2 regions of the Amycolatopsis speibonae genome follow, and region 1 is predicted to be linked to the other one. Evidence: predicted binding sites of a transcription regulator. Region 1 holds the regulator's gene; the other holds the start of a gene.

Evidence for each region. Region 1 encodes HspR, which represses chaperone genes until heat shock. Its sites were predicted from a motif close to ANNTTGAGTNNNNNNNACTCAANNT; they were not measured.
Region 2: the regulator HspR is predicted to act here: its motif matches at 8,311-8,335, upstream of lon (endopeptidase La).

The regions. Positions count from the first base shown of each region.
Region 1 covers NZ_JBHRWK010000004.1:34,595-44,185, reverse strand. The annotation lists gene ACFOSH_RS01685 (AfsR/SARP family transcriptional regulator) at 1-1,552, opposite strand, end outside; gene ACFOSH_RS01680 (heat shock protein transcriptional repressor HspR) at 1,761-2,189, opposite strand; gene dnaJ (molecular chaperone DnaJ) at 2,195-3,373, opposite strand; gene grpE (nucleotide exchange factor GrpE) at 3,407-4,183, opposite strand; gene dnaK (molecular chaperone DnaK) at 4,180-6,051, opposite strand; gene ACFOSH_RS01660 (alpha/beta hydrolase) at 6,218-7,624, opposite strand; gene ACFOSH_RS01655 (DUF4097 family beta strand repeat-containing protein) at 7,621-7,983, opposite strand; gene ACFOSH_RS01650 (DUF4097 family beta strand repeat-containing protein) at 8,320-9,087, opposite strand; gene ACFOSH_RS01645 (YbhB/YbcL family Raf kinase inhibitor-like protein) at 9,249-9,591, shown strand, end outside.
Region 2 covers NZ_JBHRWK010000014.1:510,100-519,690, reverse strand. The annotation lists gene ACFOSH_RS10560 (TIGR03619 family F420-dependent LLM class oxidoreductase) at 1-555, shown strand, start outside; gene ACFOSH_RS10555 (hypothetical protein) at 591-806, opposite strand; gene ACFOSH_RS10550 (SGNH/GDSL hydrolase family protein) at 951-1,856, shown strand; gene ACFOSH_RS10545 (MaoC family dehydratase) at 2,013-2,417, opposite strand; gene ACFOSH_RS10540 (MaoC family dehydratase N-terminal domain-containing protein) at 2,414-2,863, opposite strand; gene rpmG (50S ribosomal protein L33) at 2,966-3,130, opposite strand; tRNA gene ACFOSH_RS10530 (tRNA-Met) at 3,176-3,248, opposite strand; tRNA gene ACFOSH_RS10525 (tRNA-Thr) at 3,299-3,371, opposite strand; gene ACFOSH_RS10520 (putative bifunctional diguanylate cyclase/phosphodiesterase) at 3,452-6,067, opposite strand; gene ACFOSH_RS10515 (GNAT family N-acetyltransferase) at 6,358-7,296, shown strand; gene ACFOSH_RS10510 (SAM-dependent methyltransferase) at 7,336-8,184, shown strand; gene lon (endopeptidase La) at 8,352-9,591, shown strand, end outside.

The DNA of each region.
Region 1 (9,591 bases):
CGATCCGGCGGCGCTCGTCCCGCAGGCGTTCGACCATGGACCGCAGGGTCCAGTGCGGCCGCGCCGCGAGACGCGAGGCCACGATCCGCACCGCCAGGGGAAGCAGGCCACAGGCGGTGACGAGGTCGAGGGCATCGTCCGGTTCCGCTTCCAGCCGTCGCGCGCCGACCCCCCGACGCACCAGTTCGAGCGCCTCATCCGGGCTGAAGACGTCGAGGTTGACCTGGGTGAGCAGGGGCAGGCCGTCGAGTCTGGCGCGGCTGGTGATCAGGACCGCGCAGCCGGGCGTACCGGGCAGCGCGTCGCGGATCTGCGCGGCGTCGGCGACGTTGTCGAGCACGATGAGCAACCGGCGGCCGTCGAGAAGCGAACGCCACAGCCCGCGCCGCTCGGCGAGGCTCCCCGGCGACCGGTTCGACGGCACACCCAGCCCGGCGAGCAGCAGTTCCAGCAGGTCGGGGCCGGTCACCGGCTCCCCGACCTGGTCGAGGTCGCCGAGATCGACGTGCAGCTGCCCGTCCGGATAGCGCTCGCGGATCTCGTGTGCCAGACGCACCGCGAGGGTGGTCTTGCCGACGCCGCTCATCCCGGTGATCGCCAGCATCGCCGGTGCCCGCCCGTCGGCGGTCTCCAGCACCGTCCGCAGGGCCGAGAGCTGGTCCTGCCTGCCGGTGAAGTCCGGCAGATCGGGCGGGAGCTGCGCCGGGATCGGCCGCCATCGGCCCGGCGGCTCCTCCTGTCCGGCGGGCGGAGAGAGGGTCACCTGCGGCGGGGCGGGCGCGACGACGTCTTCTCCCCGGAGGATGCGCTCGTGCAGCTCGACCAGTTCCGCGCCCGGCTCGACACCGTGGGTCTCCACCAGGCCACGGCGGGCGTCTTGGAAGACCCTCAGTGCGTCGACCTGGCGGCCCATCCCGTAGAGCGCGCGCATCAGCAGGACGTAGAGGCGTTCCCGCATCGGATGTTCGGCGATCATCCCGGTCAGCCGCGGCTGCGCCTCGTAGTAGTGACCGAGCCTCAGCTCCGCCTCCAGGTACTGCTCGGTGAGCGCGGTGTGCAACTCGTCCAGCCACCGGCGGCTCTGTTCGGCGAACAGGCCGGGCACTCCCGCGAGCGGTTCGCCGGTCCACAGGGCGAGTGCTTCCGACAACACCTGTCTGGCCTGGTGCGCGTCCCCCGAAGACAGCGCTTCTTGAGCCAGTGCACCGAGTTCCCCCGCGCGGGAGGCGTCCACCGTCGAGGGCGGCACGGCGAGCCGGTAGCCGTCGCCCGCCGACACCAGCACGTCTTCGCCGGCGCCGGCGGTGGCGAGCAGCCGCCGCAGTCTCCAGGCGTAGGTGCGGACGGTCGAAGCCGCGCGGGCGGGCAGGTCCTGGTCCCACAGGGTGTCGGTCAGCCTGCCGAGGGACACCGCCGTGCCGGGCGTGAGCGCCAGCGCGGCCAGCATCGCCTGCTGTTTCGGCGTTCCCACGGGGATCGCCACCCCGTCCGGGCGGTACAGCCGCATCGGGCCCAGCACCACGAATCGCACCCCAGGCCACGCTGCCGCCATGCGCGTCGCTCCCTCCGGCGCAACGACCGTCGGCGCCACTCGATGCTAACGCCGGTGGAGCCCGGGGAGCGCGGGATTGCCTCTTCGGCTCCGCTTCGGTGCACGAACGGCCGTGGAACGACCAAAACGCGTCTAGTCCTCTGAATGCCGGGGACGCCTTCCGGCGCCAGACCACGGTCAGGGCATTCAGAGGACTAAACGCGTGTTTTCAGCGACGGGGTTTGGGCTTCCAAACCACGAGCGCGGTCTGCTGCCGCAGGGGAACGAGATCCTTGCGGTAGGAGGCGTGCACGGCCGCGGCCGTCTGTTCGGCGGTGACGTACGCCGCCGTGAGCTCTTCGGTCAGTTCGGCGATCCGGGCGCGGAGCGCGTCGACCTGGTTTTCCAGCTCGATGATCCGCTTGATGCCCGCGAGGTTGACACCGTCCTCTTGGGACAGTCGCTGCACCTCGCGGAGCAGCGCGATGTCCCGCATGGAGTAGCGACGGCCACCACCGGAGGTCCGGCCCGGCGACACGAGACCATGGCGGTCGTAGGACCGCAGGGTCTGCGCGTGCAGGCCGGAAAGCTGCGCCGCCACCGAAATGACGAACACCGGGGTGTCCTCGTCCGCACCGTGCGGCAGCCCGCCGAACATCGTGCTCACCTGCCTTCGAGAAGTTCGGTGATCTCCGGTCGCGGGTCGTGCTCGGACATGGCCTCCGCGTAGGCCTCCAGCGCTTCACGGGCCTTGTCGTCCAGTTTGGACGGTATGGCCGCCTGCAGGGTGACCAGCAGGTCGCCCTGCGAGCCGTCCCGCTTCGCGATTCCCTTGCCGCGCACGCGAAGCACGCGACCACTCGCCGTACCCTGCGGCACCTTCAGCGAGACCTTGCCCTCGAGCGTCGGCACGGTGATCGTGCCGCCGAGGGCCAGTTCCGCGAAGGACACCGGCACGGCGATCGTCAGGTCGAGGTCCTGGCGCCCGAACACCGCGTGCGGCGCGACGTGCACGCGGACGTACAGATCGCCCGGCTGCGCGCCGCCCTTGCCCGGTTCGCCCTGGCCCGCCAGCCGGATCCGCTGGTCGTCGGCGACGCCCGGCGGGATCCGCACGGTCAGGGTGCGGGTGCGGGTGCTGACGCCCTCGCCCGCGCATTCCGGGCAGGGGTCGTCGATGATCGTGCCGCGGCCGCGGCAGTCGCGGCACGGCTCGGAGAACGCGAACGCGCCCTGGCTCCGGCTGACCAGCCCGCTGCCCTGGCAGGTCGAACACGTCCTCGGGGAGGTCCCCGGCTTCGCGCCGTTCCCGCCGCAGGTGGAACAGGTCGCCGGGCTCGACAGCCTCAGCGGCAGGGTCGCGCCCTTGACCGCCTCGGTGAAGTCGATCCGGACGTCGGTCTCCACGTCCGCGCCGCGCTGCGGGCGGTTCGCCGTGGCACCCGCCGCGCCGCCGCGGCGGCCGAAGAGACCGCCGAGGATGTCGCCGAGCCCGCCGAAACCGGCCTGCTGCTGGCCACCCGACTGACCGAAGATGTCGCCGACGTCGAAACCGCCGCTTCCGCCGCCACCACCCGGGAAGCCGAAGCCGCCGGGACCGCCGGAGCCGAAGAGGCGGCGGGCCTCGTCGTACTCCTTGCGCTTGGACGTGTCGGAAAGGACGCCGTACGCCTCGGAAACCGCCTTGAACTTCTTCTCGGCCTCCGCGTTGCCCGCGTTGGCGTCGGGGTGGTTCTCCTTGGCCAGCTTGCGATAGGCCTTCTTGATCTCGTCCGCGGTGGCGTCGGAGGAGACGCCCAGCTCACGGTAGAAGTCCTTACCGATCCATTCCCGTGCACTCACCGAACGTCTCCTCCTTTCACGCCGTATCGCCGATCAGCGGTTGTTCTCATCGAAGAGCTCGCCCTCGAGCGGCAGCTCGCCGCCCACGGGCGGGTCCACCGGGGCGTCCTGCGCCGCCGGCGCCGGAGCCGGGGCGGCGCCCGGCTCGTGGTCGGTGACCCCGACCAGCGCCGCGCGCAGCACGCGCTCGCCGAAGCGGTAACCGCGTCGCATGACCGTGGTGACCGTCGGCCCGGCGACGTCCGGCGAGGTGCTGTGCTGGACGGCCTCGTGCACGCTCGGGTCGAAGGCCTCGCCCTCGGTGCCGAACGGCTCGAGCCCCGATCGCTGCAGGCTCCCGACCAGCTTCTCGCCGACCGCCTTGAACGCACCCGTCAGGTCGCCGTGCTGCCCCGCGCGCTCGAGGTCGTCGAGCAGCGGGAGCAGGTCGTTGACGACCGACGCCTTGGCGCCGGTGACGACCTGTTCGCGGTCGCGGTCCACGCGCTTGCGGTAGTTGGCGTACTCCGCCTGGAGACGCTGGAGGTCGGCGGTGCGTTCCGCCAGCTCCTTCTCCAGGTCGGTGGCCACCGACACCGAATCGTCCATGATGGAGTCCCCGAGGCCGGGGCCCGCGTGGGTCGCGGGCACCGGCTCGACGGGCTCCACCGTGTCTTCGGCGGGAGCGGCGTGCTTCGGGCCATCCTGGGCTTCGGGCGCCGGGGCGGGCGGGCGGACCTCACCGGTCAGCGGATCGATCCGCCTGCGGTCCCGCACGACCACCGGTTCCTCCGGGCCCCGGCCCTCGGTCTCGTCGTAGCGGCCCGTCACTTCTTGTCCTTCTCGTCCTCTTCGACGATCTCGGCGTCGACGACGTCGTCCGCCTTGGCCTGCGAACCGGTGCCCGCGCCTGCCGCACCGGCCGCGCCTTCACCGGCGGCACCTTCGGCGCCCGGGGTGGCGTTGGCGTAGAGCGCGGTGCCCAGCTCCTGCGAAGCGGTGTTCAGCTTCTCGATGGACTCGCGGATCTTCGCCGAGTCGGTGCCCTTGAGCGCCTCGTTGGCCTCGTCGATCGCGGACTTCACCTTGCCCTTGAGTTCCTCGGGCAGCTTGTCCTCGTTGTCCTTGACGAACTTCTCGGTCTGGTAGACGAGCGTCTCCGCCTGGTTGCGGGTCTCCGCCTCCTCGCGGCGCTGCTTGTCCTCCTCGGCGTGCGCCTCGGCGTCCTTGACCATGCGCTCGATGTCGTCCTTCGGCAGCGCGGAGCCACCGGTGATCGTCATCGACTGCTCCTTGTTCGTGCCGAGGTCCTTCGCGAGGACGTGCACGATGCCGTTGGCGTCGATGTCGAAGGTGACCTCGATCTGCGGCACGCCACGCGGGGCGGGCGGGAGACCGGTCAGCTCGAACATGCCGAGCTTCTTGTTGTGCGCCGCGATCTCGCGCTCACCCTGGAACACCTGGATCTGCACCGACGGCTGGTTGTCGTCCGCGGTGGAGAAGATCTCCGAACGCTTGGTCGGGATCGTGGTGTTGCGCTCGATGAGCTTGGTGAACACGCCGCCCTTGGTCTCGATGCCCAGCGAAAGCGGGGTCACGTCGAGCAGCAGGACGTCCTTGACCTCGCCCTTGAGCACACCGGCCTGCAGCGCGGCGCCGACGGCGACGACCTCGTCCGGGTTCACGCCCTTGTTCGGCTCGCGGCCACCGGTCAGCTCCTTGACCAGGTCCGACACGGCGGGCATGCGGGTGGAACCACCCACGAGCACGACGTGGTCGATGTCGCCGACGGCGACACCCGCGTCACGGATGACGTTGTTGAACGGCTTGCGGGTGCGCTCCAGCAGGTCCGAGGTGATCTTCTGGAACTCGGCGCGGGAGAGCTGCTCGTCGAGGAACAGCGGGTTCTTGTCCGAGTCCACGGTGATGTACGGCAGGTTGATGCCCGCGGAGTTCGAGCTGGACAGCTCGATCTTCGCCTTCTCGGCCGCCTCACGGATGCGCTGGAGCGCCATCTTGTCCTTGGTGAGGTCGATGCCGCTGGAGGCCTTGAACTTGTCGACCAGCCAGGTGACGATGCGCTCGTCCCAGTCGTCACCGCCGAGGTGGTTGTCACCGGAGGTCGCGCGGACCTCGACGACGCCCTCGCCGATCTCCAGCAGCGAGACGTCGAACGTGCCGCCACCGAGGTCGAAGACCAGGATGGTCTGTTCCTTCTCGCCCTTGTCCAGGCCGTACGCCAGCGCGGCCGCGGTGGGCTCGTTGACGATGCGGAGCACGTTCAGGCCGGCGATCTGCCCGGCCTCCTTGGTGGCCTGCCGCTGCGCGTCCTCGAAGTAGGCGGGGACGGTGATGACCGCGTCGGTGATGGTCTCGCCCAGGTACGCCTCGGCGTCGCGCTTGAGCTTCATCAGCACACGGGCGCTGATCTCCTGCGAGGTGTAGGCCTTGCCGTCGATCTCGGTCTTCCAGTCGGTCCCGACGTGCCGCTTCACCGACCGGATGGTCCGGTCGACGTTCGTCACCGCCTGGTTCTTCGCCGGCTGACCGGTCAGCACTTCGCCGTTCTTGGCGAAGGCGACGATCGAGGGAGTGGTGCGTGAACCTTCCGAGTTGGCGATGACCGTCGGCTCGCCGCCCTCAAGGACAGCGACGACCGAGTTGGTCGTGCCGAGGTCGATGCCGACCGCTCGCGCCATGGTGTGATCCTCCTGCTAGTTCTTGACCTGCGTGTTCGCCCCCACCTTGAGTGGGTGCCACGCAAGTTCTATCGGGATGATGCGGTCTCCGTCAAGCCGGACTTGAGCCGACTGCACTCAACCTTGTACCCGGCTCAACGAGCGACCCGGGTGTCTTGTTCCCGGACTACCGGCAGACCGTGCCCGGGGCGGGTGTGAGCCCGCTCACCAGGTACTTCACTTCTTCGGTGCGCACGCAGGCCGAGTTGAGCAGCCCCGTGTGCCCGTATCCGGCGTCGACCAGCAACGCCGAGTTCTCGATGTTCCGCGCGAGCCCCTTCGCCCAGACGAGTGGCGTCGCCGGATCGTGTTCGCCGCCGACCACGAGGATCGGCGCCGCGCCCTTCACCTTCTGCGGCCGCGGCAGGTACGCCGAGGGCACGGGCCAGCCCGCGCAGCCGCTCGCCATGTCCCAGAACTCCGAATACCGCCAGCTGTGCGGCGCGAGGGTCTTCACCAGCCCCTGCATCGCCCGCATGTCGGCGTAGGAGGTGAACGGCGAGCCGAAGTCGTGGCAGCCGATCGAGCGGTACGCGCCGTAGGACGGGTCCAGTTGCGAATAGGGCAGCAGCCCGTCCGCGTTCCCCGCGGCCGCGTCGGCGATCCCCTTCGCGATCTCCGGCCAGAAGGCGGGAAGGATGAGGGAGCCGTAGAGACCGGACGCCATTTCCTCGGCGGTCACGTTCCGGCCGAGCTGTTTCGACGGGACGCCGCCGGGCGTCGCCATCAGCGCGTCGTAGGTGGCGAGGACGTCTTTGCCACGAAGCGCGCAGTCCGCCGTCGTCGTACACCACTTCGCGAAGTCCTTGAGGGCGCTTTCGGTCGCGATGGCCTCGTCGAGGACGGCCAGCCGCGTCGGCCGCGAATGGTCGACTGCGCCGTCGAGCACCATCGCCCGGACGCGCTTCGGGTACTTCTCCGCGTACACGGCACCGAGTTCGGAACCGTAGGAGACGCCGAGCCAGTTCACCTTCGGCTCACCCAGCGCGACCCGGATCGCTTCGATGTCGTCCGCGGCGTGCCAAGTGTCCACAGAGGACAACTCAGGTCCGGTCCTTTCGAGACACTCGGTGCCCGAAGCGCGGTTGTGCGCGATAAGCTTGTCGTAGTCCGCGCGGCTGCGCGGGAACCGGCTGATCGACGGATCGTGCAGATCGGGCCCGCAGGTGATCGCGGGTGTGCTGTCGCCGACGCCGCGCGGGTCGAACCCGATGACGTCGAACCGCTGCCGCACTTCGGCCATCTCGGGCTTGTCCAGCGCGAACCCGCGGCCGCCGTACTCGAGCACGGTGACCCCGGCACCACCGGGACCGCCCGGATTCGTCAGCAGCGAACCGACGCGGCGCGCCGGATCGGTCGCGGGCAGTTTCGCCAGCGCGATCGAAACGGTGCCGCTCACCGGAAGGCTCGCGCATTCCAGCGTCGGCGCGTACTCGGTCGCGCAGGGCTTCCAGTCGAGCCGGGGCGCGGCGGACGCGGGCAACGCGGAGAGCGGGAGCAAGGTCAGCGCGGTGACCACCGCGAGAACCTTCATACGGGCTTCACCGTGATCGAGCCGGTGCCGGACTTGAGGTCCAGGACGTTCGCCGAAGCCTGGTCCTGCCGCACACCGGCGGTCTCGACGCCACCGACTTCCGAGCGGGCGTTGATGCGGTACGCGCCGTCGGGAACGGTGACGGTGACCTTCCCGGTCTCGGCGTTCGCGGTGACCGCCCCCGGTTTGGCCAGCCCGATCCTGATGTCACCGGTACCGGTGCTCAGTTTCACCGGGCCGGTCGTGCTCAGGACCTCGAGATCCCCGGTGTCACCCCGGAGGTCCACCGCGGCCGCGCGGGTGAGCGTGATCTTGCCGGTGCCGATGGCCCCGGAGATCGCCAGCTCGCGCGGGACCACGACCTCGTAGTCCACGCCGCACTGGCTGCAACCGCCGAGGATCAGCGTGCCGTTCTCGACACTGTGCGTCTTGCCGGGATTCTTTCCGGTGTAAGTCACTTCGCGGCGCAGCGAGACCGGCGCGCCGTCCTCGACCCGGAGCGTGACCCCGCCGACCGGGACGTCCACCTTGATCGCGGTGATCTGCTCGGTGACCGGCGTCCCGTCGCTCAGCTTCTCGCGGCTTTCACCCGTGCAGCCGACGACCCCGAAGGCCACCAGCGCGCCGAGAGCGAGCGCGCCGAGGACGCGCTTTTCCTTGTTCCCCATGAGAAAGTGTTCCCCCGATAAAGTCCGTCAGGCCGCTTTGACCGTGACGCTTCCGCTGTCGGTGTTGAGATCGAGCTTGTGCTGGGCCGAACCCGACTGGTTGACGTCGATGTCGCGGTGGCCGCTGTCGGTGGTGCCGGTGACGTTGTAGTCGCCGGAAGGCACCTGGACCTCGATCGAACCGCTGTCGGTCCGCGCGGTGACGTCGGCGCCCGTGACCAGTTCGAGGTCGATCCGGCCACTGTCGGTGCGGGCTTCGACGTTGCCGCCGAGCCGTTCCCCTTTGACGGCACCGGAAGAGGCGTGAACGGTGACGGCCTGTCCGATGTTCGCCAGTTCGACGCGACCGGCGTCGGACTTCACCTTCACGGTGCCCGGCACGTCGCGCACCTCGACCCGGCCGGAGTCGACGGTGATATCCACAGTGGACGCCCCGGCGATGTCCACCGACCCCGAGTCGAGCCTGCCCGAGACCGGGATCCCCGCCGGGACGGTCACTTCGTAGGCGACCTCGCAGTTGTTGCCGCAGCCTTCGAGGACCAGGGTGTCGCCGTCCACGCGGTAGGCGTCGCCCGGCTTGTTCCAGCGGTATTCGAACTTCTGCTGGACCTTCACCGGGCCACCGCCCGTGCGGATCTTGAGTGCGCCCTCGTCGTTGTCGACGCGGACGTTCTTGATCTGCTGGGTGAGCTCGGCGGTCGCCTCCGCGTCGGACGGCCACCACCAGCCGAGACCGGTGAGCACACCGACGCCGATCAAAGCGATGCCGCCGAGGGCGAGGAGTGGGCGCGCCATGGTCTTGAGTCCCTCCAGAGCAGGTTTTCGTGTAGCTCGACGCTAAAGGCAGCGCGACGGGTTGGACATAGGGGTAACCCCCGGATTCGTCCCTGAGAACGCACCGGGGTCCTCGGGGTCATAACCTGGCTTCGTCATCTGTTCCACGACCAGGAGGACGCATGCCGCAGGCACCCGATCCGTACGACTTCCTGCCCGATCTGCCTGCCTTCACCTTGAGCAGCATCGACATCGAAGAAGGCGGCTTCCTGCCGACACCCCAGCTTTCCGGGATCTTCGGCGCGGGCGGCGAAGATCGCTCCCCGCAGCTGTCCTGGGACGGCTTCCCCGACGGGACCAAGAGTTTCGCCGTGACCTGCTACGACCCCGACGCCCCGACGGCGAGCGGGTTCTGGCACTGGGCGGTGTTCGACATCCCCGCGTCGGTGACCGCGCTGGCCGCGAACGCGGGCGACGAAGCTGGCTCCGGTCTGCCGGCGGGCGCTGTCACCCTGAAGGGGGACG
Region 2 (9,591 bases), on a different contig from region 1:
GGGGGCAGGCTGGACGTCGGGCTGGGCACCGGCTGGCTTCGCGACGAGTACACCGCGACGGGCACGCCTTGGAAGGGGCGCGGCAGGCAACTGGAGGAGCTTCTCGACGTCCTTCGGAAGTTCTGGACCGGTGATCCCGTCGAGCACGAGGGCGAACGCTGGCGGATCCCGGCGTCGAAGGTGGGACTGCGACCGGCGCAGAGCCCGCATCCGCCGGTCTTGCTGGGCGGGGTCTCGACAGGAGCCCTGGAGCGCGTCGGCCGCCGAGCGGATGGCTGGCTGCCCGCCGGATTGCCCGCGCCCTACCTCGCGAAGCTCTGGGACACCGTGGCGAGCGCGGCCGAGCAGGCGGGCCGCGACCCCGGCACGCTGCGGCGGGTGCTGCGGATCAACCCGAAGCCCGGCACGGGCCTCAAGGACGTCGCGGCGCAACTGGAGGCCGCGGCCGAAACCGGGATCACCGAAGCCTTCGTCGACCCGCATTACCTCGCGCGGGACGTCGCTCATGCCCTCGATCTCGCCGCCGAGCTGCGCGATCTCGTCCCGAACGACTGAAGGCCCTCCCCCCGGCGGGAAAGGGCCTTCAGAGGTCAGGATTCGCCGTCGGCGAGCTGGACGAGCGCTTGGGCCTTCGCGGCGTACTTCCAGTTGCCGAGGTCCCGGATGGTCTTGATCTTGAATTCCGCGAGGAGCTCGTCGTGCTTCTTGGTCAGGCCTTCGAGCGCGGACGGCGGGGCGTCCAGCAGCTCGTTGATGCCTTTGTCTTCCCACGCCTTGTCGACCAGCTTGGTCAAGTTCAGGCTCACGTCCTTCGCCTTTCCTCGGGGCCAGGTACGCGCCCCACCCTGAACGTGATCCACGTCTCAGGCAACCGGTGATCACCCGTTCACGCGTAATTCACCGACGGCCGGACCGATGACAAGGCGACCCTGGTCGAGTACAACGAACGGGTGACGCAGCGGAGAACGGGCGGCGGCTGCCTCTTCCTGGTGATCGTGCTGTCCGTCCTGGGGATCGCTTACCACCTGTGGGAGCGAGGGACTTCGGTGACACCTGCGGGTGTCACCACTTCGGATGGCGCGGGCCGGTATGTGGCTCTGGGTGATTCATATACGGCTTCACCGGGCACTGGGCGGCCCGCGGGCGCGCCACCGGGCTGCGACCGCTCGGACAACAACTACCCGAGCCTGCTCGCCGCGAAGCTGCGTCCGGCGGAGTTCGCCGATGTCAGCTGTGGCGGCGCCACGACCGAGCACCTCACCGGCGAGCAGAAGACCCGGGACGGCATCAACGCTCCGCAACTCGACGCGATCGAGAGTGACACGACGCTGGTGACCGTCGGGATCGGCGGGAACGACGTGGGCTTCGTCGGCTTCGCGGGTCAGTGCGCGACGCAGCTCCAGACCGCTTCGCCCTGCAAGACCCAGCTGACCGCGGGCGGACGCGACCAGCTCGCCGAGCGGATCACCGCGGCGGCGGACCGGCTCGGCGGAATCCTGGACCGGATTCGTTCGAAGGCGCCCGAAGCGCGCATCGTGGTCGTCGGGTACCCGACGGTGCTTCCGGACGACAACGCGGGCTGCTGGCCGGTCCTGCCGGTCGGAGAAGGGGACGTGGCCTACTTCCGCGACTCCTTGAAGCGGCTGAACACCAAGCTGCAGGAGACGGCCAAGAGGCACGAAGCGGGCTTCGCCGACATGTCGACCGCGAGCAAGGGGCACGACATGTGCAGCGCCGCGAACCGGCGGTGGGTGGAAGGCCCCGCGCCTTCGGTGCCCGCGGCGCCGCTGCACCCGAACGCCCGGGGCGAGGAAGGCATGGCGGAGGTCATCGGGAAGCTGCTGAAGCTCGCGTAGCAGGTCAGGCTTCGTGAGTGGTACGGACCGGTCAGGGCCAAGGTGCCTACTGGCTTCTGGGTGTGGTTGACCCCAGGCCCCGGGTCCGAGGCGGTCCAGGCCTCGTGAGTGGTGAGGACGGTTAGAACCGTTGCTACCCACTCACGAGGCTTGAGATCAGGCGCGGACGACCGCTTGAGCCTTGCCCAGGACCGCTTTGCCCTCGAACTTGGCGGTGATGTCGACGCGCGCGGTGCCGTCGTCGTTGACCACGGCGACCTTCCCGGTGAACTCGATCGTCGCGGCGCCGTCGTTCGGCACGACCACGGGGCGCGTGAAGCGCGCGAAGTAGTCGACGAGGCGGCCGGGGTCGCCGAGCCAGTCGGTGACGAGTCGCGCCCCGAGCGCCATGGTCAGCATCCCGTGCGCGATGACGTCCGGCAGGCCGACCTCTTTGGCGAAGGCCTCGTTCCAGTGGATGGGGTTGAAGTCCAGCGAAGCGCCGGCGTAGCGCACCAGCTGCTCCCTGGTGACCTCGATCGTCAGCGGAGCCAGTTCTTCCCCGGCGGTGAACGTGCTCACGCGCCCTCCCCTCGGACCACGAGCTGGGCGTACGTGGTGGCGATCGGGCCGCCGTCGGCGCCGGAGATCTCGGCGCGCAGGTTGATGAAGTCGTTCCCGGCGCGGGTCATGATGTTGTCGATGTACGTGGTGAGCGACAGGACGTCGCCCGCGTGCACCGGCCGCGTGTAGGTGAACCGCTGGTCGCCGTGGACCATCCGCGAATAGTCGAGCCCGAGTTCGGGGTCGGAAACGATCGCGTTGATCGACGCGAGGTTGATGATCGTGAGGAACGTCGGCGGTGCGATGACGTCGGGATGACCGGCCGCCTTCGCCGCTTCGGTGTCGCGGTAGAGCGGGTTCGTGTCGCCGAGCGCGTCGGCGAACTCCCGGATCTTCTCGCGACTCACTTCATAGGTACTGGTCGGCGGGTACACCCGCCCGGTGAACGACTGGTCCAAGGCCACCCCGGCAGGCTACCGAACCCGGAAATGCCCGAAGCCGCCCTGGTGTGACCAGGGCGGCTTCGGGTGAGACTGGTAGAACCGCGCTTGGAGAACGCTGAACGCTCAGCGGGTCTCTTTGTGAGTCCGGTGCGTACCGCAGTTCGGGCAGAACTTCTTCATCTCCAGGCGATCCGGGTTGTTGCGCCGGTTCTTCTTGGTGATGTAGTTGCGGTGCTTGCACTCCTCACACGCGAGCGTGATCTTCGGTCGCACGTCAGTGGCAGCCACAGCATTTCCTTCTCTACTAGGCCTGGGAAACCCAGGATTACCGCGTAGCGGTGGCCGGACTTGAACCGGCGACACAGCGATTATGAGCCGCTTGCTCTGCCAGCTGAGCTACACCGCCCTTACATAACCCTGGCCGCGACACGCTTGCGTGACGCGGCTGAGGTTGCGAGCCCCTTTACGGAATCGAACCGTAGACCTTTTCCTTACCATGGAAACGCTCTACCGACTGAGCTAAAGGGGCCTTGCCTCTCGCGAGGACTTGGAAAGACTAGCAACACCTTCGTGAGCCCCGTGCAGGCGGGGTCACTTTACCGGAAAACCTCAGGTCAGCAGGGTCAAGACGGTCTCGGAGTGCCGTCCCGGCGAGCGCGCCGTGCGGGCCTGCAGCCACGCCTCCAGGCGGTCCTCGGGCAGCGGCCGCGAGATCAGGTAGCCCTGTGCCACGTCACAGCCCATCGCTTCGAGCTGATCCCGGGCGACGTCCTCTTCGACTCCCTCCGCCACGACCGTGAGGCCGAGCGAGTGCCCCAGTTCGACGATGGAGCGCACGACGGCGAGGTCGCCGAGGTCGGTGCCCATGCCGAGGACGAAGCTCTTGTCGATCTTGACCTGGTCGACCGGGAGCTGCCGCAGGTACGCCAGCGACGAGTAGCCGGTGCCGAAGTCGTCGACGGCGAGCACGATGCCCAGCGAGTGCAGTTCCCGCAGGATCGGCAGCGCCTTCTGCGGGTCGGACATCACGCCGGATTCGGTCAGCTCGAAGGTGAGCAGCTCGGGTGGGATGCCGAAGCGGTCGAGTTCACGCGCGACCTTCGTCGGGAAGTCCTCGTCGGCGAGGTTGCGCACCGAGAGGTTCACCGCGGCGGAGATGCGCAGGCCTTCGTCGAGCCACTTCCGAACGCGCTTCAACGACTCTTCGAGAACGAACGACGTCAGGACGCCGATGAGGCCCGCCGCTTCGATCGCCGGCACGAACTCGTCCGGGCCGAGTCTGCCGAACTCCGGATGCACCCAGCGCACGAGCGCCTCGACGCCCTGGATCTGCCGGTTCGGCAGGGTGATCTTCGGCTGGTAGTGGACGCTGAGCTGGCCTTCTTCGAGCGACTGCCGGAACTGCGTGACCATCTGGAACCGGCGCATGAAGATCTGGCCCATGCTGGCCATGTAGCCGCGGACCTCTTCGCCGCCCTTGGTCGCGCGGACGGCGACGTCGGCGCGCTGCAGGAGCATGTCGACGTCGATCTGCTCGTCGTCCTCCGCCGACGACGTGGCGTAGCCGATCATCGCGTTGGCTTCGACCGAGAGCCGGTCCACCGGGTACGGGGCGACGAGTTCCGCACGGAGCAGCTCCGCGGCGGCCTGAGCGCGTTCCGGCGCGCAGCCGACGAGGAGCGCCGCGAAGGACGCGCCTTCGAGCCTGGCGAGCGGGACGTCAGGGCCGAGCGCGTCGCGGATCCGGCGGCCCGCGGCGATGACCATCCTGTCGGCCCAGACGTAACCGAGGGCGTCGCTGACGGTGGAGAAGACGTCCAGGTCGACCCGCAGCACGACCGCGTCGACCTGTTCCCGCAACGGTTCCTTGGCGACCTGACGGAAGCCCGGCCGGTTCAGCAGGCCGGTCAGCGGATCGTGGTAGGCGTCGTGGCGCAGGGTCGCGAGCAGGCGCCGATTGTCCAGTGACGTCGCGAGGTGGCTGGCCATCGTGCCGAGCAGCTGCACGTCGTACTTGCCGAAACCACGCCAGCGGGACAGCCTGTCGTGCGCTTCGACGACGCCGAGGAGCTGGTTCGCGCTCCGCAGCGGGACGACCAGCGCCTCCTGCGCGCCGCGGTCGAGCAACGCGGAGCGGACGTCGGGATTGGCTTCGGTGATCCGGAAATGCCGGACGTGCGCGCCGGGCAGGCGCAGCAGCGGGTCGTCGGCGGCCGGGTCGACGGGCGGCAGTTCGTCACCCGCGACGACCATGCGCATGGTGTCCTTGGGTTCCAGCCGCAGCCTGAGCACGACCCGTCCGGCGGCGAGCTGGTCCTTGATGCGTTCGGCGATGGTCGCCCACTCGCGGACGTCCACGCCGCCGACGAGTTCGTCGGCGCGCCCGGCGGGACGCGCGGCGGCCTGCTGGCCGGATCGCGCGACCATCAGGCTGACGTCGGACAGCGCTTCCATGTCCCGCTGTTCGCGGAGCAGGTCGGAGTACGCCCAGTACAACGCGGTGAGCCCGAGGAAGACGGCCAGCACGAGCGGCCAGGCCTTCGGCGTACCGGAAATGACCAAATAGCCGGAAAGACCGACCGAGGCGTTGACGAATCCGACGACGAGGATGCGGCCGGTCAGCCGGATCGCGGTGCTGACCCGCATGCGGCGGCGCAGCACGCGGACGGCGGCGAGCGCGAGCAGCGTGCTGACCAGCGGCGCGGTCAAAGTGCCTGCCAGCGCGGCGATCCAGGTCATGGTGTGGGCGCCGGAGGCCTGTTTCACCAGTCCTGCCACGGCGAACGCGCCGGTGATCTCCAGCAGGAAGGCGCCGGCGTTGTAGAGGACCCGGCCCGCGACCTTGCGGGCCAGCAGTGTCCCGATGCCCGCCACGAGATGCGCGGCGAGGACGACTTCGAAGGGGGCGACGAAGAATCCGATGACCAGCGGGATCTCGGTGAACGAGATCGTCCAGGAGATGCCGCTGCGGACGTCGACGTTGATGCCGAGCTGTTCGGCGAGCAGGAACGCGAGCGCGAGGATCGGCCCGATCCACAACAGATCGTCCGAGGCCTCGAAGTCCAGCCACAGGCTGACCGCGGCCGCGGCGGCGATGCCCATGGTGAGTACTGCGAAGGTGTAGACGCGGAACCGCCGCTCGTCGGTACGAGCCTCCGTAACGGCGCCTCCCTTGCCCGGCGCCGCCTGTGCGGCGCTCCCGGGCCTGCCGTTCGTGTCCGGCATCCGACCTTCCTTCCCGGCTGCCCAACCGGTCTTGTCCTACCGCGACCTCGGGGACGAGGGCAATACAGTACCCCGGAGGGCGTACCCAAGTCCCATTCGAGACAGTATGAGATCACCCCAGGGTTAACAATGGGCGCGTCGCGCTGACCTGCGTGGACCAAGGGGTGAAATGGGAGCGATATTCGCGTTCCCTCCGACTACCGGAAGTCACCTGGCGCCACGGCGGAGCCAATCTCGTGAAGTTCCCGGCGGACCCGTCAGTGTCGGCCGGCAGGGGCTTGAATAGTCCTATGAATAGCCACGCCATCGCCGCCGGGCATGCCGAGCGGCTCGCCACCGTGGACGCCCTGCTCCCGGAAATGCCTGCACTGGAGCCTGCCGAGGGCTCCGTGTCACTCTCCGCGACAGCAGGCGACTCGGCCGCCGCCGGATTGTCGGTACGGACTGAAGCGGGCCCCGATTCTGTTGACTCTCCGTGGCGGGCGCTCGTCGAACATCGCCTCGAAGCTCGGCTCACCGGACCTCGTCCGGAAGCGGCCCTTGACGCATTACTCACCCGATGGGATGAACATCTGAAGGCGGTCGCCCCACCTGGGGATGTCGAAACGGCGGCGACCGTGGTGCGGCCGAGCCGGGATTCGCCCGGCTCGGCCGAATTGCTGCGCCGCGGATTCGCTCCGGTGCTGGTGATCGCGGTCCGCCCGGCCGACCGGCTCGCCGTGACGGGACCGCCCGCCACTCCCGGAGTGCACATCCGGCCCGCCGAAGCGGATGATCTCGAAACCGCCGTCGGGCTGGAGCTTGAATTGCAGCGCTATGACGCGCAGTTCGGTTCGGTCACGTTGCGCGAGGGCGCGGAGGAAGCGATCACCGCGGACCTGTCGAAACAGCTGGGGCGGGAAAACCCGACGTTGTGGATCGCCGAGCTGTACGGGCGCCCGCTGGGCATGGTGCGGGTGCAGTTCCCCGGCGAGACGGCGTGGATCGGCGGCCGGGTCGCGGCCGAGAAGGTCGGCTACCTGTCGTCGCTGGCGGTGGCCGAACCGGCGCGGTCGAGCGGGGTGGGGTCGGCGCTCGCCGCGCACGCGCACCAGGTCTTCGACGAATGCGGGACCGAAGCCGTGCTGCTGCACCACGCGCTGGCCAATCCGCGCTCGACACCGTTCTGGTACGCGCAGGGCTACCGGCCGCTCTGGACGTACTGGCAGCGGCGGCCGGCGGTGTACTGATCCCGATAGGCTCTTCCCTGGGAGATCAGGGGGTTTTCTGTGACCAGGGACGATGACGCGGCCCCGGTGGCGCCGACCGGGGTCGACACCGAAAAGCCGTCCGCGGCGAGGATCTACGACTGGTTTCTCGGCGGGACCCACAACTGGGCTGTCGACCGCGAGTTCGCCCGCGCGCTGGAACGGCAGTGGCGGTGGGTGAAGCCGGGCGCGCAGCACAACCGCGAGTACATGAATCGCGTCGTGCGCGCGGCGCTGAACGCCGGGATCCGGCAGTTCGTCGATCTGGGGTCCGGTGTCCCGACAGCCGGGAACGTGCACGAGATCGTCCAGGAAGAGCTGGAGCCGGGCGATGAGGCGAAGGTCGTATACGTCGACTACGAGCCTGTAGCGGTGGCGCACGCGGAGTTGATCCTCGAACGGCACGAGGCGACCGACTGGGCCGGGATCGTCCACGCGGACATGCGGCGACCGAAGGACGTCCTGCGGCATCCGGAGACGCGGCGGCTGATCGATTTCTCGCAGCCCGTCTGCCTGATGATGATGGCCGTGCTGCATTTCGCCGGACCGCACGACGATCCGCCCGCGCTGGTCGCGACCTATCGGAACGCGCTGGCGCCGGGCAGTTGGCTGGGGCTTTCGCATATGAGCTTCGGCGGCAAGACCGGTGAGGACGCCGACGGGCTCCGCTGGATGGTCGAGCAGTACCGGAAGACGAGCAACCCGGTGTGGATGCGGGACCGCGAAGAGATCGAGCCGCTCTTCGGGGACTGGCCGCTGCTGGAGCCCGGCGTCGTCCATCTGCCCGAGTGGCGCCCAGTCCGGGAGCTGCGGCGAGACGAGGAAGGTGCCCGGCCGTTCGCCTGGTGCGGGGTCGCCACCCACCCCTGACGTCCGACCTCTGCCGCCGTCGCGTCGCGTTTAGCCCACTAAACGCGACGCGTTGGGGCGCAGAGGTCGGAGGGGTGGGTGATCGCTGACGGCGAACGCGGAAAGGAAACAAACGGGTCGATCGGAGAGTTGAGCTAGTCAGACTCAACTAACCGAGGAGTGCACAGATGACCGACAACCGCCTCCTGCCCGTCCTCCCGCTCGATGACGACGTCGTGCTGCCGGGCATGATCGTCCCGCTCGACCTCGCCGACACGGAGACGCGCGCCGCGGTGGAGTCCGCCCAGGCCAACACGCCTGCCCAGGCTTCCTTCCCGGGGATCCGGTCCGGCGCCGGCGCCAAGGCCGAAGTGCTGATCGTCCCCCGCGTCCACGGCGAGTACGCCGAACTCGGCACCATCGCGACGGTCGAGCGCATCGGCCGCGTGCCCGGCGGCAAGACCGCGGTCCTGCTGCGCGGCACCCGCCGCGCCGTCGTCGGCCGCATCGCCGACGGTCCCGGCGCCGCCCGCTGGGTCCACGCCGAAGTCGCCACCGAGACCACCGACGACAACTCCGCGAAGCTCGCGTCCGAGTACAAGAGCGTCGTCCTCGCGATCCTCCAGCAGCGCGGCGGCTGGCAGATGATCGACGCCGTCCAGGAGGTCGAGGACCCGTCCGCGCTCGCCGACCTCGCGGGCAACTCGTCGTACCTGAACACCGAGCAGAAGCTCGAACTGCTCTCCGCGCTCGACGTCTCGGCGCGGCTCGAAAAGGCTCTCGAATGGAGCCGCGAGCAACTGGCCGAGCTCGAGGTCACCGACACGATCCGCAAGGACGTCCAGGAGGGCATGGAGAAGCAGCAAAAGGAGTTCCTGCTGCGCCGCCAGCTCGAAGCGATCCGCAAGGAGCTGGGCGAACTCGACGGCACCGCCAATGACGACGACTACCGCGCCCGCGTCGAGGCAGCCGAACTGCCGGACGCGGTCAAGAAGGCCGCACTGTCCGAAGTGGACAAACTGGAGCGGACCTCCGACCAGTCCCCCGAGGGTGGCTGGATCCGTACCTGGCTGGACACCGTCCTCGAACTGCCGTGGAACGAGCGCACCACCGACGTCCACGACATCGCCGCCGCACGCGACATCCTCGACGCCGATCACGCCGGTCTCGACGACGTGAAGGAACGCATCATCGAGTACCTGGCCGTCCGCAAGCGTCGTGCGGAGTCCGGTCTGGGTCCGGTCGGCGGACGCCGTTCGGGCGCCGTGCTGGCCCTCGCCGGCCCTCCCGGGGTCGGCAAGACCTCACTCGGCGAGTCCGTGGCGAAGGCGATGGGGCGCAAGTTCGTCCGCGTCGCGCTCGGCGGCATCCGCGACGAGGCGGAGATCCGCGGGCACCGCCGCACCTACGTCGGCGCACTGCCCGGCC